One region of the Bacteroides sp. OM05-10AA genome, then DNA from elsewhere that is predicted to be linked to it. Evidence: riboswitches for the same ligand, from Rfam matches in the RefSeq annotation. Region 1 holds a riboswitch; the other holds the start of a gene.
The links. A riboswitch is a leader RNA that binds a small molecule or an ion and turns the genes downstream of it on or off. The one in region 1 is predicted to bind thiamine pyrophosphate.
Positions count from the first base shown of each region.

Region 2: another riboswitch for thiamine pyrophosphate. It lies ahead of thiS (sulfur carrier protein ThiS); the one in region 1 lies ahead of DXB58_RS11110 (TonB-dependent receptor).

Region 1 is NZ_QSUR01000011.1:149,390-161,008, forward strand. Features, by position in the region: partial or broken gene DXB58_RS28435 (DUF3795 domain-containing protein) at 4-464, opposite strand; gene DXB58_RS11065 (GNAT family N-acetyltransferase) at 467-1,423, opposite strand; gene DXB58_RS11070 (MATE family efflux transporter) at 1,562-2,935, opposite strand; gene DXB58_RS11075 (alpha/beta hydrolase) at 3,029-3,763, opposite strand; gene DXB58_RS11080 (GNAT family N-acetyltransferase) at 3,844-4,374, opposite strand; gene DXB58_RS11085 (CatB-related O-acetyltransferase) at 4,388-5,014, opposite strand; gene DXB58_RS11090 (Lrp/AsnC family transcriptional regulator) at 5,086-5,556, opposite strand; gene DXB58_RS11095 (O-acetylhomoserine aminocarboxypropyltransferase/cysteine synthase family protein) at 5,735-7,021, shown strand; gene DXB58_RS11100 (hypothetical protein) at 7,090-7,329, shown strand; gene DXB58_RS11105 (mechanosensitive ion channel family protein) at 7,432-8,340, opposite strand; TPP riboswitch at 8,470-8,566, shown strand; gene DXB58_RS11110 (TonB-dependent receptor) at 8,568-10,817, shown strand; gene pnuC (nicotinamide riboside transporter PnuC) at 10,830-11,441, shown strand; gene DXB58_RS11120 (thiamine diphosphokinase) at 11,438-11,619, shown strand, end outside.
Region 2 is NZ_QSUR01000010.1:542-12,160, reverse strand. Features, by position in the region: gene DXB58_RS09450 (outer membrane beta-barrel protein) at 1-337, shown strand, start outside; gene DXB58_RS09445 (porin family protein) at 532-1,104, shown strand; gene DXB58_RS09440 (thiamine phosphate synthase) at 1,241-1,849, opposite strand; gene DXB58_RS09435 (HesA/MoeB/ThiF family protein) at 1,912-2,604, opposite strand; gene thiH (2-iminoacetate synthase ThiH) at 2,609-3,733, opposite strand; gene thiC (phosphomethylpyrimidine synthase ThiC) at 3,831-5,528, opposite strand; gene DXB58_RS09420 (thiazole synthase) at 5,542-6,315, opposite strand; gene DXB58_RS09415 (thiamine phosphate synthase) at 6,475-7,092, opposite strand; gene thiS (sulfur carrier protein ThiS) at 7,097-7,297, opposite strand; TPP riboswitch at 7,358-7,451, opposite strand; gene DXB58_RS09405 (HAMP domain-containing sensor histidine kinase) at 7,507-9,489, opposite strand; gene DXB58_RS09400 (superoxide dismutase) at 9,640-10,257, opposite strand; gene DXB58_RS09395 (RHS repeat protein) at 10,333-11,619, opposite strand, start outside.

The sequences.
Region 1 (11,619 bases):
AAACTAATAACGAGGTAAATCCTTTACTTCTTCATAATATTTTTCTATTCCAATCTCTTGCATCCGTCTGTTGATGGCTACAAATCTCTTATATAAATGTTCATCAAAGCCAGTATTCTCACAAGGGAAATGGCTACACTGGAAGCAATAATCCACTTGCTTCTCTTCACTGCATATACGAACATTCAGGTTTTGAACAACTTGCATTTTTCTTTTCTGCACCCCTGACAAGTCGCCATAGATAAATGATTCAAAAACTCTTTAAAATCGGGATATTTTGCAAATACAGGCTCATCAAGCATCTCTACAAAACGTTGTGCATAGACATCAAAATTGCCTAATACCTTCTTGAGTTCACCGCTGTGATAAGAAATATCTCCATTGGCAAAAGCAAAGCACTTTCCGCAATGCAGTCCACAAGGGGCAATCCGCCCCTTAATAAATTCACCATCCACCTTTTTCATTTTCACTCTTCAATCATTAATTCCATCTGTATGTCTCCTCTTTCATAAGTCGTGTGATATTCGGGAAGTTCCTTGAAGCCCAACTTATGATAAATATGGATAGCCGATTTCAAACGGGTATTGCTCTCTATAAAGATTCTTTTACCACCAAGCTCCTTCGCCTTATTTACAACAGCTTCACAAAGTAGTACTCCGATACCTTTTCCTTGAACCTTGGGGCTAACAGCCAACTTGGCTAACTCATAATCATACAACGGATGATCCATCTTGCACAAAGCACATACACCGACAGGTTCATCTTTATAAAGAGCCACTAAGATAGCTCCTCCCTTATCCAGAATATATTCCTGTGGATGGTCTAAAGCCTTGTAATCGGCCTCTTCCATCCGAAAGAAAGCAGTTATCCACTCTTCGTTAAGGGTCCGGAAGGCAGATTGATAGCAAGGTTCATAAGGAACTATTTTGATGTCCTTACTCTCTCGTTCCTTTTTCGCTTCCTTCACCCGCTCCAACAGAGATTTATCCAACAAAAGATTCTCCCATTCTTCGATAGCTTTCCAAAGATCATTCCGGGTTTGCTGCGTGATTTGCTCAATAGCTGCCGTAACATCTATGCACTGTTCCGAAAAAGAGTCGGACATTCTTTTTCCTTTGGCAGATAACATGACCATGTTTCTTCTCCCGTCGGATTTGTCCTTTGTCTCTTTCACTAATCCTTTAGCTACCATTTCTTTAATAATATTACTCACGGAAGGATGAGAATGACCAATCTCTTTGGCTATGGACGTAATGGTTTTTGCCTCCCCACGTGATAATACAAAAAATACTGGAAACCATTTCGGTTTGAGGTCTATTCCAAACATTTTATAGATGGCGGCCGCATCTACTGTTATTTTATCGGTCAACATGCGTAATCTGCTACCGATGGCTAATTTGCCTGTCTGATTAAAAAAGTCCATGTTTTTATTAGTTGCGTTACTAAATACGTAATTGATTACGCAAATATATTAGCTTTTTATAATATGAACAAACATTTTTCGCAAAAATATGTAAGCAGTTACACAATCAGTTTCATTTATGGTTTAATAACAGGAAAATCAGTTCACCTGCAGAGTGCTCCCCTGGATTTTTCCCAAAATTTTAGGGAACTGCCAGAAGAACAACAAAGTACAACAAATTGCCGCTGTCGCATCGGATATTGCTTCAGCCGCATATACACCGGCTACTCCCATAAAGTGTGGCAATATCAATGCCAATGGGATCAGCAGAATTGCTTTGCGCAGCAAGGCTATGAAAATAGAAATTTTTGCTTGTCCCAAGGCTACAAACATATTTTGGCAGGCTCGTTGCAATCCGAAAATAGTCATACCACCCAAGAAAACAGGCATTGTCCAGCGGACTGTTTCTATCAGTCTTTCATCACTCGTAAAGGCGGAAGCTACTGTTGAGGGGAAAAGAATCATAAATAGCATCAGCAGTAAGTTGAATGAGAACATGGTTATCAATGCGACACGGAAACAGTCTTTGACACGTTGTTTATCGCCGTGCCCATAATTATAACTCACAATAGGAACAAACCCTTGCGCAAATCCGGTTAATGGGACACTTGCGAATTGCATCGCACTTTGCAAGATGGTCAATGCGCTGACATAAATATCTCCAAAATCTTTCAGGCTGCTGTTCAGAACAAAGCCAACCAGGCTTTCGGTACTTGCCATAATAAACGGTGATACGCCCAAAGCAAATATAGAAAGTATTATTTTCCGGTTCAACGCCATATAACGTTTTTCCAAAGGGAGAGAGGCGTGTCGGGAGAAAAGGAAAGTTAAAACCCACACTGCACTACATGCCTGTGAAAGCACTGTAGCCAGAGCTGCACCTTTTACTCCCATATCGAGCCAAAAAATGAAAATCGGGTCGAGGACGATATTCAACAGCGCTCCTATTAATACCGAGTACATAGCGATAGCAGGACGCCCTTGTGCATTGATAAAAGAATTTAATCCTGTGGATATTTCTACGAAGATAGTTCCTAATAAATAGATAGAAAGATAGTCGACTGCATACTCCAATGTATTTTCTGAAGCTCCTGTAAAAAGTAGAATCGGCTCCATAAAGGTATATGCGATGAGAGAAGTAAACAAGGTGAATAGTATCAGCAGGATAAAACCATTACCCAGAATTTTTCCGGCACGTGAACGATCCCCCTGTCCGAGTGCGATAGCCGCTAACGGCGCACCACCACCTCCTACTATCGCTGAAAAAGAAGAAATCAGTATAACAAGAGAAGTCGTTACTCCTACACCCGCCAATGCATCCGTACCAATCCCAGGGATATGACCAATATAAATACGGTCGACCATGCTATAAAGCAAATTAACAAATTGCGCTGCCACAGCCGGAAGTGCCATCTTAAAAACAAGCGGTAACATGCGCTCTGTCCCCAGTCGTTCTTCATATTTATTTATCATCCCAAACTTCTTTTTCTAAAATCAGTTGCAAAGTTATAAGAAAAACAGGCTTCCGATTTAAAACCATTGGATAAAATAAATATAATACATCAGTTATCTCCGTGTAAGAAATCCATAGATATACTGATTGATAAGGTTGTGTTGTTCTTCCGTTCCATTCTCTCCCATATTGCTATGTGTTACTCCATCTAATTTTACAACCTTCATCCGGAATTGTTCCTGCTCCTTTTCAGTAGGTAACACTCCAGAGTCTGCATCATAATCGCATCCTCTTAACGTATAGAGTCGAGGTTTCTGTGTTCTGGGCATTATCATTCTGCGATGATCCATAGATATAGCTTTACTTATCAACTGCGGATATCGGGTAGCAAATAACATGGTCATATCTCCACCATTGGAATGTCCTATCAATATAAGGTCATTCCAATTTAATTGTGGCTTCAATTTCTTAAATTCCTGAATAGTAAAAAGAATATTTGCCACTCCCCTTTCCCAATTTGGCATGCGTGTTTCCATGAAATTACCTTCCATGGCCAAAAGAGGATCATCTGCCAATTCATGTTGTATGCTTATCACGTAAAAGCCTTTCTGGGAAAGGAATCGTGTTAGATAGGCATAAGTCTGATTGGACTTATTATTTTTATTTCCATCGTAGCCGTGGCTAAATATAATGACTTTTGTTTTCGAATTCACTTTGTGCGGCTGATAGACGGCTAGCGGTATCACTCTGTTTCTTGAAGCATCAAAAAGACAAGTCAAAAACTCTATTTGTGAGAAACAAGAGAGTGCTGATAATAAAAGAACAAATACAATAATTAGTTTCTTCATGTCTATGATGTGATATTTATTATTCTATAAATCTAAGAGCAACTGAATTATAACAATGAATGCATAATGTAAGGAAGGGATTATAAAATGATTTTCTCATAAAGTTTGAACCACTCTAAACCGTAATGACCCAATCCTAAATCTACGGTATCAATGTATTCGAACCCACACTTTTCGTACAATGAAATAGCCGGAAGATTTTTCTCGTAAACATCTAACCGCACAGACTTTATCCCCGAACTTTGAGCCAATTCCAATGAATAATCCATTAATGCATGCCCTACTCCTATTTTCAAAAAAGAAGGATGTACAACAAAAGTATGTATCACAAAGATATTACTATAGTCCAGTTCTATTTTCCATTTGACATTCTCATAAGCCTTTTCCGGTTGATGATTTAAAATGACTGAACCGACAATTCTTCCATCATATCTTGCTACGTAAAGCGTTTCATCATTTACACCGGCAACCGCATCTTCCCGAACAGGATAAACATCTTTTATCCACCCGGGATAATTAGTCGTAACAGCCAGATAATCATTCAGTTCATCATACAGCTTTTCCAGTTCATCTATATCAGCAGAAGTTCCGGGCTCTATTATAAATTTCATATATACACACTGTTTATCTTTTTATCAGTTCTTCAATCTTTCCACCTGTAATATAAGGTATACATTCGGATATCTTCTCAATACTCCAATCCCACCATTGCAATTTCTGCAATTGGACAATCGTATTCTCATCAAAACGCTTCCGGATTTCTTTGGCTGGTGTCCCACCTACTATCGTATAGGGAGGAACATCTTTAGTAACCACTGCCCGCGACGCAATGACCGCTCCATCTCCGATATGAACTCCCGCCATGATAACAGCTTCATATCCAATCCAGACATCATTACCTATTACTATATCCCCTTTATTATCCCAGGCAGAGGTTACATCTCCTTTATCTAAATTCCATTCCTCAAAAAAGATAGGAAACGTATAATTGGATAAAGAGCCCAATGTGTGGTTTGCGCTGTTGAAAAGAAATTTGGCTCCACAAGCAATGGAACAGAATTTGCCAATTATCAATCGGTCTTTATTAATCGGATAATGATATAATACATTGTTCTTCTCAAAAAGAACAGGATCATTTACAAAGTCATTATATATTGTATAATCACCTACCATAATGGCAGGATTCTTAATCACTGTATTCAGATAAACAGTCTGGAAATCATTGGTGCGAGGATATGTTTTTGAATTCATTGTGTCAGCAGAAGAGGATTTATATTACATAGCAAATATACAAGATAAATTTCAGACTATCACACAACGAACTAAATATGTATCCCATATTGATGCTTCACTTCGGCCATCACAAACGTGCTTTCCAGTGATCCCAAGCTATCAATCGTCCCCAACACATTCAGAATAAACTCCTGATAGTATTTCATATTGGGAGCATGAATCTTCAACAGGTAATCATAACTTCCTGATATGTTATAACATTCGGTTACTTCAGGAATATCCTGTATGATCCGTGTAAACTCGGCTGCTATATCCCTGTTCAGACGTCTAAGCTTCACACTGCAGAATACGACAAATCCCTGATTCAGCTTTTCCGCATCCAACACGGCAATATACTTCTTTATATATCCTCCACTCTCCAACCGTTTAAGACGTTCAAAAACAGGAGTTGAAGAAAGGCTCACCCGTGCAGCCAGCTCTTTAGTTGTCAATCGGGCGTTTTCTTGCAAAGTACGGAGTATTTGCAAATCGACTCTATCCAGTTTATCAAAAGTATCCATAAGAAAAATATTCTTCTAAAAGGTGATTTTTAGGAATAACGCAGATACATTATTCCATATAACGGCACAAAAATAGCATTATTTTCTATATTTAAGCCATATATTGTTCGATATATCTACATCCCATAACTTTGCAAGAAAATAAAGAAAAAATATAAAACTTAAAAAACATACGATTATGGCAACAAAGAATTTACATTTCGAGACTTTACAAGTTCATGTAGGACAAGAACAAGCAGATCCGGCAACAGATGCCCGTGCAGTACCTATTTATCAGACTACCTCTTATGTATTTCACAATTCCGCTCACGCAGCCGCACGTTTCGGCCTGCAGGACCCGGGAAACATCTACGGCCGCCTGACCAACTCCACTCAAGGAGTTTTTGAACAACGCGTAGCCGCTCTTGAAGGAGGAGTAGCAGGGCTGGCAGTTGCTTCGGGTGCCGCTGCTATCACTTATGCTTTCGAGAACATCACTCGCGCAGGCGACCATATTGTAGCAGCCAAAACTATTTATGGAGGAAGTTATAACTTACTGGCTCATACCTTACCCAGCTATGGCATCACAACAACATTCGTTGATCCAAGTGATTTATCGAACTTTGAAAAAGCCATTCAGGAAAATACGAAAGCCGTATTTATCGAGACGCTGGGAAATCCGAACTCAAATATCATTGATATAGAGGCAGTAGCTGAAATAGCTCACCGCCACAAAATTCCTTTGATTATTGATAACACGTTCGGTACTCCGTATTTAATCCGCCCCATCGAACACGGAGCAGATATCGTAGTACATTCTGCAACAAAATTCATTGGCGGACACGGTTCTTCATTAGGAGGAGTTATTGTAGATTCGGGAAAATTCGACTGGGTAGCTTCCGGCAAATTTCCACAACTAACCGAACCTGATCCATGCTATCATGGCGTACGCTTCGTTGATGCAGCCGGTCCGGCTGCCTATGCCATCCGTATCCGGGCTATTCTGCTGCGCGACACAGGTGCCACCATCAGTCCATTCAACGCTTTTATCCTGTTGCAAGGTTTGGAAACTCTTTCCTTGCGCGTAGAACGCCATGTAGAAAATGCATTGAAGGTAGTGAATTTCTTAAACAATCACCCGAAAGTGAAGAAAGTGAACCATCCATCATTATCCAATCATCCTGACCATGCACTGTATCAACGTTACTTCCCGAATGGTGCCGGTTCCATTTTTACTTTCGAGGTAAAAGGCGGACAAGAAGAAGCACACCGCTTCATCGACAGTCTGGAGATTTTCTCCCTGCTTGCCAATGTTGCCGATGTGAAATCATTGGTGATCCACCCGGCAAGCACTACCCATTCACAGCTCAATGCACAGGAACTCGCCGAACAGGAGATTTATCCGGGCACCGTACGTTTATCAATTGGAACGGAACATATTGATGACCTGATTGCGGATTTGGATCAGGCGCTTGCCAAAATCTAACATTCAATCATTGAACTTTCCATGACTGCAAGATGTTATACCTATATAACATTAAAAACATTGCAGTCATGGAAAAATATTTAATACACAGCAACGAACTGCATCTGATAGACGCAGAGAAAATCCATCAAGCCGTAGAAAAGATGGTGGAATCACTCGATTTAGCCGCAGGATCAACCACTAACTTCGATCTCTATCAGGTTGTGGAAAACTACTTTAAAGATCTCGAGAAAAGGAGAAAAATTAATCATGTACTGGGAATCAAAGAAGATAGATATGAACTAGCCGAAGATTTCGGTATAAAATAAAAAAGAGATTTATTCAATCACACCAGACAAGTTTTCCCAAAAATAAGGGAGTTGCACGTTAAGTACAACTCCCTTATTTTTTGAATTATCAGAATATAACAATCAATTTCCCTGATGCACAGTAAGCTGTGGGAAAGGAAAGTTGATACCTTTTTCATTGAAGGTTTCGTAAATTGCTTTATTGGTATCGAAATAAACACCCCAATAATCTCCGCTATTTACCCATACACGTACCACCACATTCACACTGCTGGCATCCAGCGCATGAAGAGCTATAAACGGAGCAGGTTCATTCAAGATACGTTTATCGGCAGCCAGAATATCACGAACAATTTGCTGAACCTTATTGAAATCTTCTCCATAATCTATACCAATAATCCATTCTACACGGCGGGTTTCCTGATGACTGTAGTTGGTCACTACTCCACTGCTCAATGAACCATTTGGAATATAAATCAATTTGTTGTCCGAAGTAGTAAGGATGGTATGAAATATCTGGATCTCTTTTACTGTACCGGCTGAACCTTGCTGTGTTTCTATCCAGTCACCAACCTTATAAGGTTTGAACAAAAGAATAACCAATCCCCCGGCAAAGTTCTGCAAATTGCCGGACAAAGCCATACCGACAGCCACACCGGCAGAAGCCAATAAAGCCGCAAACGAAGTTGTTTCAACTCCCAAGGCGCCGACAACAGAAATAATTAAAAGGATTGTCAACAGAATATTTACCAGACTTCTAACGAAAGTTTTGATACTAACATCCACCTTTCGTTTATCCAACAGACGTCTTATAAACTTGTTGAGCAACGAGATAAGGAAACGTCCGACAATAAAGACGATGACCGCAATCAGTATACGTTCTCCGGCACGAATACCGAAGTCTATCAGTTGTTGAGTAATCAGCGAAAGTTTATCCAATCCGTCAGCATTGGCAATCGCTTCTTCCATTAATTTATCTGCGGCCACTTGCACAGAATCCGCAGCTTGTGTTGCTTGCAATAATAGTAGCATAATTAAAATATATATTAAGTGAATAAATTGCTGTTTTGCTATTTCAACAATCTACAAAGTTATATTGTTTTTAGCGAATCTAAAAGTTTTTTTTGCTTTCCTCCTGCAAAAGCTGTATTTTTGTAACCGATTCACTGGTAGGGGTGCCTTAACATGACGGGCTGAGAACATACCCATAGAATCTGATCCGGGTAATGCCGGCGTAGAGAACTAATTAGTAAGCAAAAATGAAAAGAATTGTATGGATGGCCGTCGCCTTATTGGGCGCAGGCATCACTGTTCATGCACAGACGAGTGCAAAGGACAGTATGAGAGTAGTAAACCTGCAAGAGGTGCAGGTAGTATCCACACGTGCCACAGCCAAAACTCCCGTGGCATTCACCAATATAGGTAAAGCAGAACTCAAAAAGGTAAACTTCGGACAGGATATCCCCTATCTGCTAAGTATGACTCCTTCCACATTGACCACATCGGATGCAGGAGCCGGTATCGGTTATACGACACTTCGCGTACGTGGAACCGATGGCACACGAATCAACATCACAGTAAATGGCATACCGATGAACGATGCCGAAAGCCATAACCTGTTCTGGGTGAATATGCCCGACTTTTCTTCTTCCGTAAAAGATATGCAGGTGCAACGCGGAGCAGGTACATCGACGAACGGAGCAGGTGCTTTCGGAGCCAGTGTCAATATGCAAACCGAAGGTGCATCTATGAAACCATACGCCGAATTCAATGGTTCATACGGTTCGTTCAATACACACAAGGAAACAGTGAAAGTGGGAACCGGCTTACTCAATAACCACTGGACGTTTGACGCCCGCCTTTCCAATATCGGTACGGACGGATACATAGACCGTGCTTCGGTGGACTTGAACTCTTACTACCTGCAAGGAGGTTATTTTGCAGAAAACACCTCTGTGAAACTGATTGCATTTGCCGGAAAAGAAAAGACATATCATGCTTGGGGATATGCAACAAAAGAGCAAATGGAAGAATTCGGCAGACGTTACAATCCTTGCGGGGAAATGTACACCGATGCCAACGGCAAAAAACATTATTATGACGACCAAACAGATAATTACCTGCAAAAGAATTATCAACTTCTCTTCAATCATACTTTCTCAACGGCTTGGAACCTAAACGTTGCCTTACATTATACCAAAGGTGACGGTTATTACGAAGAGTACAAAGACGGCAGATACCTGATAGAATATGGATTAAAGCCATTTACAATAGATGGAACCGAAGTAGCTAAAAGCGATTTAGTCCGTCAAAAGAAGATGGATAATAAATTCGGCGGCGGTGTTTTTTCTCTCAATTACACAGCCAACAGGTTAAGTGCATCCCTGGGCGGCGGATTAAATCAATACCGGGGCAATAACTTCGGAAGAGTTCCCTGGGTGAAAAACTATGTAGGTTCTCTATCTCCCGACCATGAATATTACCGCAATAAATCCAAGAAGACCGATGGAAATATTTATCTGAAAGCGAACTACGATCTTACTAAAGGACTAAGTGCTTATGCCGATCTCCAGTATCGCCACATCAACTATACCATCGACGGAAACAATGATAAATATGACTGGAGCAAGAATGCCCTGCGTCCACTGGCAGTAGATAAAAAGTTCGATTTCTTTAACCCGAAAGTAGGATTAAACTGGAACATCACTTCCAACCATCGTGTCTATGCCTCTTTCTCGGTTGCTCAAAAAGAGCCGACAAGAAACAATTATACGAATGGTGATCCGGACTCGTACCCCAAAGCAGAAAAGCTGCTCGACTATGAAGCAGGATATACCTTTGCCAACCAATGGCTGACAGCAGGTGCAAACTTCTACTACATGGACTATACCGACCAACTGGTTCTGACCGGAGCCTTAAACGATATAGGTGAAGCACTGACCGAAAACGTGCCGGACAGTTATCGCATGGGAATCGAAATCATGCTGGGAATCAAACCGTGCAAATGGTTTCAATGGGATATCAACGCTACATGGAGCAAAAACCGTATTCAGGATTTCGTAGAGAGCCTGCCGGGCTACCACTATAATAACGACGGTAGCTCTACTTCTCTCCCAACTATTCAGATAAAGCATAAAGACACTCACATTGCTTTCTCACCGGACTTCTTACTCAACAATCGTTTCTCATTCAAATCTAAGGGATTCGAAGCTGCCCTGCAATCACAGTTCGTAAGCAAACAGTATATGACAAACGCAGAAGTTGAAGAACTGACTCTTGATAAGTATTTTGTCAGCAACCTCAATCTGGCGTACAGCTTCCGTCCCAAGAAAGTACTGAAAGAAGTCACCGTAGGATTTACTGTATACAATTTGTTTAATGAAAAATATGAAAACAACGGCTGGGCATCAAGTGACTACACCGATACACTGGAAAATCGGGGAAACTATGCCGGATATGCTGCACAAGCAGGAACAAACGTTATGGGACATGTTTCTTTCCGCTTTTAATCACACAGAGTTATGGAATTGAATTTTCTGGAAATATTCGGTACGATTGTCGGGCTGGTCTACCTTTGGTTAGAGTACCGGGCAAGTATCTACCTTTGGATAGCGGGTATTGTGATGCCTGCCATCTACATCTTCGTATATTACAAAGCCGGATTGTATGCTGACTTTGGCATCAATATCTACTACTTGATAGCTGCCATCTACGGCTGGTTCTTCTGGATATGGGGACACAGAAAAAAGAAAGGCCAATTGACGACAGCAGATGCTTCAATCGGTGCCCCCCCTAAAGGTCTTCCTATCGTACATACTCCGGGAAAATGTTACTTGCCTCTTTTTCTGGTATTCGTCGTTTCTTTCCTCGGCATTGCATGGATACTGATAGCATATACGGATAGCAATGTTCCCTGGCTGGACAGTTTTACTACCGCATTAAGTATTGTCGGCATGTGGATGCTGGCACGCAAATACATCGAACAATGGTTTGCTTGGATTCTTGTGGATATTGTCTGCTGCGGACTTTATATCTACAAAGACCTTTATTTTACTTCCGCTTTGTACGGACTTTACTCCATTATAGCTATCTTTGGCTACTTTAAGTGGAAAAAATTAATGAGCATACAATGAAATACGAACACTATACTCCCGAAGCCGTGATACTTGCCAATGGCGAATATCCCAGCCATCCTCTTCCCCTGCAAATGCTGGAAAATGCAGAATTTGTAGTTTGTTGTGACGGGGCAGCCAATGAATATATCCTGCGTGGGCATACTCCTGATGCAATTATTGGTGACGGGGATTCTCT
Region 2 (11,619 bases), on a different contig from region 1:
ATTGGATTATTCACATAATTATAATGGAGGATTAACAAAGAATTCAGTTATTGTTGCTCCATACATTCGTTGGACTTACTGTGAAACCGGTGCGGTTCGCCTATTCTTGGACGGAACTGCTGCTCTCGGCTTCGTGAAGGTTAAAGACGGAGACACTACTAAAGCCGGACAAGTGGGACTTAGACCGGGTATTGCTGTTAAATTGAACGATCACTTCTCTTTCATTGCCAAGTATGGTTTCCTGGGATATCGTAGAAATATAAATACGCTAGGAGATTCTTTTGGTCTTGAACTTACCAGTGAAGATCTTTCAATTGGTTTCCATTACGCATTCTAATAAGAAGAAAACAATTCAACAAATAGGAAAGGGAGTTCTCAAAAATAGGGAATTCCCTTTTTTTATGTATAATCTCTATACTTTACGCACTTATTAACGAAAAAGTTGTTTAATACGAATTACAATTATACATTTGTATTGTTAAACAAGGAGGTTACTAAAAACCTTTAGTATTAATTTAAAACTTTAAAATTATGAAGAAGAGTGTTTTGTTTGTTTTATTTGCACTGATTTCAGTGGCAGGTTTCTCTCAAATTACAGGTTGGAATGCCAAAGTAGGTATGAACTTTAGTAATTACACCGGTGATCTTGATCTGAATGCAAAGGTTGGATTCAAACTTGGTGGAGGTTTTGAATATGCTTTTACTGATACATGGTCACTGCAACCTTCATTATTCTTAACTAGTAAAGGTGCAAAGAAAGATGGCAATAGCATTAATGCAATGTATTTGGAATTGCCAGTAATGGCTGCTGCACGTTTTAATGTAGCAGATAATACTAATCTGGTGGTGAATGCAGGTCCTTATTTTGCTTGTGGTATTGCCGGTAAAACAAAGTTTGACTTAGGTAATGATACGGAACGTAAAGTCGATACTTTTGGTGATGATGCTTTGAAGCGTTTTGATGCAGGTCTTGGTGTAGGAGTTGCATTGGAATTTGGTAGAATCATTGCAGGCTTGGATGGTCAATTTGGTCTGGTTGATGTGGAAAAAGTTGGCAATCCTAAAAACATGAATTTCTCTATTATCGTAGGATATAAGTTCTGATAAGAAAACACCGAAAATACAGAAAGCCGTTGCAGAAGACAATTCGCAGCGGCTTTTTTATTTTATGATTGAGAAAGTCATTTCCTTTATTGGATATACAATAGGAATGCACAGTCAGTTTACTATCGGCTTTTTATTAATCTGATAGCTTTTTCAACTTTTTAAAGTGCTCGATTACGGCTAAATAGTTCTGATCCTGACAGGCGTCGAATTTGTTCCAAAGATCTCCTAATACGACGGCTCCTCCGAAACCGAAATCTTTAATCTCCAGCAAATTATCTTCATTGATACCTCCCAATGCCATCACTTTCGAATCGATAATTTTGGCTCTTTGTGCTTCACGCAATTCTTCGGCAGTATATGTTGAATAGTAATTCACTTTAGAGATACTGTCATAAATAGGACTCATAAAAACATAGTCGTAAAAATGCTTTCTGTTTTTTACCTCCTCCACTGAATGGCACGAACAGCTGATGTGACCATAATAATCATGCGGCTCTTTGGGATTACGTGCATTCAGGTGGATACCCATCAGATTAAATTCTTCTTTCAGATAGAAATGTTCATGCGTGACGATACGGCGGTGATATTTATCCGGAATAAGTGTCAATAGCCGTTCCGAATACATAGCCGGAGTTTCCGGCTTCCTAAGATGTAGGACATCCAGCCCCTCTTCGAAAAGAGCGGTAATAATCTTATCTTCTTCGACGAAGAAGGTAGGGGTGGTAACTACAATTAGTTTCATTTCTTTTGTTAAAATTGGATTGCTTAGCAAAGTTACTAATTAACTATGTCAGAAACCAACCTTTATAGTGAAAATTTGTTAGATTGCCATGTCCGCAGGTCGATAGTCCATAGTTCGCCGGCTAAAGCATCTCCAAAATCACAGATTATTTTCAGCACTTCCGTAGCTTCAACGCTTCCTACAATGGCAGGAGTAACCCCCATCACACCTTTGGGCGGAGGAGGCATTCGTTGCATTTCTTCTTCGTCGGGATAAAGATCCCGGTAGTTCTTTTTCTGATTTCCATAGTTGAATACAGAAACCTGTCCTTCAAAGCCGCAGATAGCACCATATACGTATGGCTTTTTCTGTTCAATGCAGATATCGTTAATCAGGTAGCGGGTGGCAAAGTTATCACAGCCGTCGACTACTATATCATATTCCTGAATGATATGATAAGCATTTTCTTTCGTCAACCGGGTAGAGTAGGGATGTATTCTGATCTCGTTGTTGAGAGCGGAGAGCCGTTCCGCTGCACAGATAGCTTTCGGTTTACCCAATTCTTTTTCGGAATAGAGAACTTGTCGTTGCAGGTTAGTGATGCTTACCAAATCGTCATCTACCAGTCCGAGACATCCCACACCGGCGCCTGCCAGGTAGAGAGCGATGGGAGAGCCTAGCCCTCCCACACCTACAATAAGCACTTTGGCTTCCTGCAGTTTCTTCTGACCTTCTTCTCCGATTTCGGGAAGTATGATTTGTCTATCGTACCGCATCTGCCTATCTTTTAAAATCAAAAGACTGATCCCAATCTTTCCAAACCGGTTCGCGCCCCAGTTTCTTCAAGTCACGTTCCACTTCAACCGCCTTTCGCTCGTCACTTACGTGAAATTGTTCCAGGGTTTGAGGATAACTGTAATATCCTCCCGGTTCAGTTTTACTCTCCGCACTCATGGTTGTAACACCGAGCGTTGCCATGTGATTTCGGATTTCTGCACTTTCACGGGTGGAATAGGAGATATCTACGTCGTGGTCGAAGATTCGCATAGCGAATGTAAGTTGAGCCAGTTCCCGGTCGTTCATGACTACATTCGGTTGGAATCCGCCATTTTCAGACGGACGCATGCGCGGGAAATTTACGCTGTATTTTGTTTTCCAGTAATGCTTCTGCAGATAACGCAGGTGATAAGCCATCATCGTTACGTCTGTCCGCCATTCTTCCAGACCGATCAGGACACCCATACCAATCTTATGTACACCTGCCTGTCCCATGCGGTCGAAGCCATCTACACGCCATTCGAATTTAGACTTCATGCCTCTCGGATGATATGTCTTGTAATTTGCTTTATGGTAAGTCTCTTGAAAACAGATCACTCCATTCAGACCATGATTAGTCAGTTCCTGATATTCTTCTGCTTTAAGGGGCATTACTTCAATTTGCAGGTTGCTGAAATAAGGTTTTGCCAAATCCAGCGCCCGGGCAATGTAGGGAACACCTGCTGCGGCCGGGTTTTCACCGGTTACGAGCAGTAGATTTTCAAAAGGAGCCAGTCGTTTGATGGCTTTGTATTCGTTGACAATCTCTTCCTCTGTCAGTATCGTTCTCTTCAGCGGATTGCTGATGTGGAAACCGCAATAGACACAGGAGTTGGTACATGAATTAGTCAGGTAGAGCGGTACGAACATGGAGATAGTCTTACCGAACCGTTCCATCGTATATTTCTGACTAAGGCGTGCCATCACTTCCAGATAAGGAGTGGCGGCAGGTGAAATCAGCGCCATAAAGTCGTTGACATCCAGATGCTCTTTTTTACCCAATGCACGGCGTACGTCGGCATCTGTTTTGGAATAGATGGCTTTTGTCGTCTCTTCCCAGGATATTTTTTCTAATTCGTCGGAGAACATTCTTATTAAATTGAGAATTGAAAATTAAAAATTGAAAATTGAAATGAGGGGAGGGCAGGTTCGGTCAGTGGGCTGACTTTCTGTTTCTCCCCACTCATTATTTGTTGGTTTTAGCGCTTTTCTTTAAATCGCGTGACAGTCTCATTGCACAGAAATTAGGTCCGCACATCGTACAATATTCTCCATCGATATGATGTCCTGCACGGAAATAGGTCTGCGCCCGTTCCGGGTCGAGAGACAGGTCGAACTGATCTTTCCAGCGGAACTCATAGCGAGCTTTACTCAATGCGTTGTCCCGTACCTGTGCACCCGGGTGTCCTTTTGCCAGGTCAGCGGCATGAGCGGCTATCTTGTAGGTAATGACTCCTACGCGTACATCCTCTTTGTCGGGTAAGGCAAGGTGTTCTTTCGGAGTGACATAACAAAGCATAGCCGTACCCAGCCATCCGATTTGTGCGGCACCGATAGCAGAAGTGATATGGTCGTATCCGGGAGCAATATCCGTCACCAACGGGCCGAGTGTATAGAATGGGGCGTCATGGCATTTTTCAATCTGACGTTCCATGTTCTCTTTGATTTTATGCATCGGAACGTGTCCGGGGCCTTCAATAAATGCCTGAACATTCTTATCCCAGGCACGAAGCACTAATTCTCCCATGGTGTCCAGTTCGGCAAACTGTGCTTCATCGTTCGCATCGTAGATGGAACCCGGACGAAGTCCGTCGCCTAAAGAAACGGCTACATCATATTGTGCCAGGATATCACAAATATCATCAAAGTGATCGTATAAGAAACTTTCCTGATCGTGTACGAGACACCATTTACTCATTATGCTTCCTCCACGGCTGACAATACCGCACAACCGCTTATCGGCAAGATGAACATTATGGCGGCGGATCCCTGCATGAATGGTGAAGTAATCTACACCTTGTTCGCATTGTTCAATCAATGTATCCCGGTAGATTTCCCAGGTGAGGTCTTCCACTATGCCGTTCACCTTTTCAAGTGCCTGATAAATAGGAACCGTGCCGACGGGTACGGGACAATTACGGATAATCCATTCGCGTGTTTCATGGATATTTTCTCCTGTGGAAAGATCCATCAAGGTATCGCCACCCCATTTGCAGCTCCACAATGCTTTCTCCACTTCTTCATCTATGCTTGAGGTAGTAGCTGAATTTCCGATATTCGTATTGATTTTCACAAGGAAGTTGCGTCCGATAATCATCGGTTCAGCTTCCGGGTGGTTGATATTGGCCGGTAATACAGCACGTCCCTCTGCAATCTCCTGACGGACAAATTCTGGAGTAATGTGGGTCTTAATTCCCAATTCCTCGCAGTTCATGTTCTCGCGGATTGCCACATATTCCATTTCAGGGGTGATAATCCCTCTTTTGGCGTATGCCATTTGAGTGATTGCTTCTCCTTTTTTAGCGCGATAGGGCAGAGCGATGTGCTCGAAACGTAAGTGATCGAGACTTTTATCGTCTCTTCTCATTTGTCCGTATTCCGAAGTAATTTCGGGAAGTTGTTCCACATCACCACGGCCTACAATCCATTCTTCACGCATACGGGGCAGTCCTTTTTTAAGATCAATGCTCATATCTGCATCGCTGAACGGTCCGCTGGTATCATATACATATATCTCCGGGTTCGGTGTTGCTATCTTTTCTTCGCCTTCAAAGCTGACACTGGGCACTTGTTCCACTTTCCGCATCGCTACACGGATATTCGGATAAAGTTTACCGGGTAAATAGATTTTCTGCGAGCGGGGGAATTTTACTTTTTGTTCCATAGTTTATTCGTTTTTAATCAAGAAAAGCCGTTAGAGGTGAACTTGCTTCTGCCACGAAGTCGACGGCTTGTAACCCTAATCCTGCTTCGTAAGCCTGTCTTCCGGCTTCTGTAGCCGCTTTGAATGCTTTTGCCATTTCTACCGGATTTCCGGCAACGGCTATTGCGGTATTAACTAATACAGCGGAAGCTCCCAGTTCCATTGCTTCGGCAGCATGACTGGGTGCACCGATGCCTGCATCTACGACTACCGGGATACCTGCCTGTTCGATAATGATTTGCAGGAATTCTTTGGTCTGCAATCCTTTATTGGTACCGATTGGTGCACCGAGCGGCATAACAGTAGCTGCGCCCGCTTCTTCCAGACGTTTGCAGAGTACAGGGTCAGCCTGACAATAAGGCAATACGATAAAACCCAGTTTTACCAGTTCTTCCGTAGCTTTCAGTGTCTCGATAGAGTCAGGGAGCAGATAGCGTGGGTCCGGGTGAATTTCCAGTTTCAGCCAATTTGTTCCAAAGGCTTCGCGAGCCAGTTGTGCTGCAAAAACAGCCTCTTCTGCATTACGTACACCGGAAGTATTGGGCAATAGCTGAATATTCGGATGAATAATATGTTTCAGCATGTCATCCTCTTTGTTGTCCATGTCGATTCGTTTCATGGCAACAGTAACCATTTCCGTGCCTGAAGCCAGAATAGCTTGTTCCATTACTTCATTGGAATTGAATTTTCCTGTTCCCAGGAAAAGACGGGAGTTAAATTCGCGTCCCGCAATTACTAACTTTTCCATTCTCTATATTTTAGTTGATTATTTAAATGCTAATTTTGCAGACAATTATAGAAACGCAGATTAACGCAAATTTTCGCAAAAAATTAAGTTCTCCAACATAGCGTAGCCCTCTAATAATCTGCGAAAATTTGCGTTAATCTGCGTTTCTATAAATTTCCATTAATCACTTTCAATGATTCTACGTGTCTCTTCTACCGGATTATCCGCTCCGAGAATGGTTCCCGATAGAGCTATCCCGTTTACTCCTGTGTGAAGTATGGCAGGAATATCCTCATAAGTGATTCCTCCAATCGCTACTACGGGGATTTCGATATTCGCCTCTTTCATCTGTGAAAGGATGGAGGAATAGCCTTCCAATCCCAGTACAGGGCTTAAATTCTTTTTGGTGGTAGTAAACCGGAAAGGACCGATGCCAAGATAATCGGCACCGGCACGATAGTGCTGTACAACATCTTCGAATGTATTTGCAGTGCCGCCGATAATGAAAGCCTCTCCAAGAATTTGGCGGGCCTGGTCGATAGGCATATCCTTTTTGCCCAGATGCACACCGTCCACTTCCAGCTTTCGCGCCAGTTCAACGTGATCGTCCAGAACCAGGATTGCTTCGTGCTCTTTACAAAGCGGTTTCAGTTGCAGGGCTACTGCCTCCACTTCTTCGAGAGGAGCCTCTTTCATGCGTAGTTGGATCCATTTGCACCCGCCTTCGAGTGCCATACGTGCCGATTCGAGGTACGAGTACCGTTCGGTCTGATGCGTGATAAATTGTAGACTGACCATTCCCTTATCCTCCGCAAGCAGCTTTGATAATCACCAGGTTATCGTTCTCATGCAATATGAAACCCTCCCATTCGGTACGGGGAATCATTTTGTTGTTTACGGCGATAGCAATGCCTTGAACCGGAAGTTCGAGCTGTGCTGTCAGTTGTGTAAGGGTAGAGTCGGGAGTAATTTCCACCTCTTTGTTGTTCACTTGTACTTTCATTGTCCTATCAGAATAAATAAGTTGAAAGTAAATACAAAGAGCGTGCTTGAATGGAAAGGCGATAAGAAGAAACACAATCCCTACGTCAGTACTAACTGCCTCAGGTTCCTAGGGTATAATCTCAGCCCCTCATGGGGCACCCCTTTGTCTTTACGGGGGCAAAGTAAGTGAAAAAGAAACAGAAAAACACTAAATCAGTCGATTTTTTTTCATTTTTCTGTTGATTCCTGTTTTTTGATAGGATGAGAAAAGATAAATCGGGCACCATTTTTGTAATTCTTGTCAATCCAGATATCACCTCCCATATATTGGATGGTCAGTTTGCAGATAGCCAGTCCCAATCCTGTACCCTGTACGAACTCATTCAGCTTTTCGAAACGTTGGAATACCAGCTCCTGTTTATCTTCGGGGATTCCGGTGCCGGTATCAGTTACCGAGAACAGCATACATTGCTTTTCTTCGTCCACTTCATAATCCAGCGTAATGCTTCCTCCGGCAGGAGTGAATTTCAAGGCGTTGTTCAGCAGATTGATAATAATCTGTTGCAGGCGCAAGGGATCTGTGTAGAGCATGTAAGGCTCTTTAGGCATTTGCAGTTTGATGTCTACATCCATTGTCTTGTTTCGGTTGGTCAGGGTAATCATATTCTGGCAATGGTTCACCAGCTCACACCATTCATATTTGAATTGCAGCTTTCCTGATTCCAGGCGTGATATATCCAGTACATCACTAATCAGTTGGAGCAGCAGATTAGAGTTGGTCTGGACAATATCTGCGTATTCTTTCAGTTCGTTATTCTGCTCTACCGAACCGATAATCAGGCTGGAGAAACCGACAATAGCATTTAGCGGAGTCCGTATCTCGTGGCTCATATTCGAAACAAAGGCACTTTTCAGCTGATTAGCTTCTTCGGCGCGCTCTTTAGCATCACGCAATTCGACTTCAGACTCTTCCAGCTTCTTTTTATCTTCCCGTAGTTGTTTCGTAGTTCTTTCAAGGTGATTCTTCAGGATTTTAGTCCGGTAATAGTAATACAGCGAAATCATTAGACTTCCTACTAATACGAGAAATATAATCAGGATGAATTGCACTTCTGTCTTATAGGCCACAAAGAACGGGATGGGCTGATTGATTACCATTGAGTTAACAGGTAACTTCTTGTTTTCAAATCCCCATTCCTTTAGTTTCTTCGCATCAAATTTATATCTGTTGGGTAAGATATTGATACTGCTGATATCAGTTTCCTTCTGGTCTAAAAAGCGGTAGGCATATTCTCCCATGCTTTGTCCCACTCCTTCATATTGCGGGACATATCCTCCGATAGCCCAGTAACCTATTGCAGTGGAAGTCATGCTGAACATAGGCAGGAGAGGATTGGCTTTGGAAAAAGCATAAACGGAGTTATTCATGTAAGTAATACCCCGGTTATCGATTCTCCAGATGCCAAGCAACATGACTGTGTTTCTGGGAAGATTGCGCAATTGACTGGCAGCCATATCGAGTGTATGGATGCGGCCATCGACGTAGGTGATAGACAACTGTGGAAAATGTTGCAGGTTTTTCTTGAACCATGCCAGTTCGGCAAGTCCGTTGTATGTGTTATCCGATACAAATACAAGGTGTTCTGTTTCCGGATAGAAATTCTGTATCATTTCAATGTCTTTTTTGATATCATATTCGTATGTGCTACAATATCTTACGTTGTATTCCTTCATGCGTTCCATTAAGTTGATGCTTTCAGGATTATAGCTTCGGATGTCGGTCGAATCCTCCGGAATACGGATACCGTTGCGTGATGCCATTGCACAGAAAACAGGAAGCTGCTTGTACTTTTCATCTTCGAGATGAAGAAAACTGCTCCATGCTTCACCACCCAGGAGAATAACTAATTTGGCTTTCGGATGTTTGTCCAGAATATCAGTTAATGTTTTTTTCCATTGATGCGCCTGCGTTAAGTCTGTTGCATTCATATTTTCTACCATGGTCGAATATCTTCCTCCCAATTGGGTGTAGGTTTCTACAAATGTGCTGATGTTATCGTAGGTATATTTAGTGTCAGAATTATAAGAGGTGATAAACAGAATTTCTTCCTCAGATTCTTCTGTGGTGGCAGCATTGCCGAAAAGGGGGAGGAAAAGGAGTACAGCAATGGAGACAATAAATCGTATTTTTTTTCTTTTATACAGTATCATAATTGTTTGTTATGTTGTTTTATTAGTTGCAAAAATACAACTAATGCATCTGATATACAATAAAAGTCTGTTCTTTTTAATCTGTAGAAAAGGTCGCTGTGAAAAACACAACGACCTTTTCCATAAGTATAGTTTAGCTTGTAAATTTAATTACATTCTTTTTTCAACCACATCCCAGTCGATGATATCCCACAGGGCGTTTACGTGGTCGGCACGGCGGTTCTGGTAATCCAGATAATAGGAGTGTTCCCAAACGTCAAATCCGAGAAGTGGTTTCAAACCGGCACGTACTGGATTGCTGCCGTTCCCCTCTTTAGTGATTTTCAGTTTACCGTCTTTATCTACGGATAGCCAAGCCCATCCTGAACCAAACAATCCGACTGCTGCTGCATTGAATTCTTTCTTGAAGTTTTCAAAGCTGCCAAAGTCACGTTTGATAGCTTCTCCCAGTTTACCGGCCGGTTCCTTCTTCGAAGGTTTCGGGGCAAATTGCAGGAAGTACAGGTTGTGGTTCAATACTTGTCCGGCGTTATTGAATATAGCTCCATCCGGTGCGGCTGCAACGATTTCTTCTACCGTTTTACCTTCATATTCTGTTCCGGGCACGAGGCTATTCAGATTATTTACATACGTTTGTAGATGCTTTCCGTAATGGAAATCTATTGTTTGCTGACTGATTACAGGTTCCAACGCATTGTTAGCGTAAGGAAGTTTAGGCATTTCGTAAGTCATGGTCATCATAATTAAAGACATTAATATAGTATTCATAATGTTACAAGTTTTAATTGGCTTGTTATACTATAATAACAGAAGCCCTTTGCAAAATGTTCACAGCATCTTACTTTATTTGTAAATGTACTGTATACGTTCCACTTCTTTCGGATGCTCGCGGTCGGTCCGGCAGATCCATTGGCCCGTATTATCATATTCATAATAAGAATTGCTATCGATCTGGTTTCCGTATTTATCGTACAGGCAGATCAGGCATCCCGATGTTTTCTGGTTATTGCCTAAAATCCGTTGGTAAACGATCTGTGTCAGATAACCGTATTTATCGTATTCATAAGCATCTTTTTGTGAAATAATCTGATCCGAAGAATTAGCAAAAAGCAGATTTTGATGTTGGGATGAAATCAATCTGCCTTTATCATCATATTTGTTTGCGGTGTACGCCTGAAGTTCTCCATTCTTATTATACTCTTTGGTTTCGGTCAATAACCCCTGTTTATTATAGGAACTTATGATGACTCTTCCATCTGTATACTTGAGCGAATCACTCTCGATACTTCCGTCCGTGCCGATACGGCGTGTCCGCCGGTATAGATCCGTTTTGGTTTTCGGACTCGTTTGCACTTCAAAGATGCAGTGACCTTGCGGATCGTATAATCTGTTCGTTTGTATTTCATTGCTTAGCTGACCGTTCTTTACGGTAAGCGACAATGTAGAAATGAGCTGCCCCTTATCGTCATACGAATAAGTGGTCGAGGTATTTCCCGTACTGTCATTTTCCGCAGACTTAATCAATCGTCCTCCATTATAGTATTTCACGGAAGTAGGAGTGGATATGATTGTTTGCAGAATAAACGGTGTCCGTAGTGCATTGGCCTGGTCACGAAATTCCTTATACCTGTGTGTGCAAAGAAAATCCTGCAGCATACTCAAAGATTCGGAATTGACAATGGCAGCTTTTAAAAGCTCAAAATCAGCTTTTTCACTAAGATATTCAAGGTCATCCAGATGAGTACGTGCTGTGGAAGTCAGGTAAGGTGATTGCTTATACTCGTCAATAATCTGCCGAATGTCTGTTGCGTTTCCTTTCTCCCGGAGGCTGTCGATCCCTTGAAACAGAAAATCATCGTATAACGCACGGACTTCCGGAAGGAATGGACGCGTATCTTTATCCGTGAAGAATTTCTGCATGTTGGCGTTATCAAAAAATGCCTTGAAATTCGCTGATGTCGGATTACTCTTTACAATCTGGTAAAGCCGTTTGTTTTCCGCAGTGTTGATTTGAGAGATAAATTTGCCGTTCGGATATTCCGTGATGTACGTTTGATAAATATTCAGCGTAGGTGTTTTCAGCATACCTTCCAGTAAAGCCATTTCACGGATGTCCCGCACCTTTTGCAA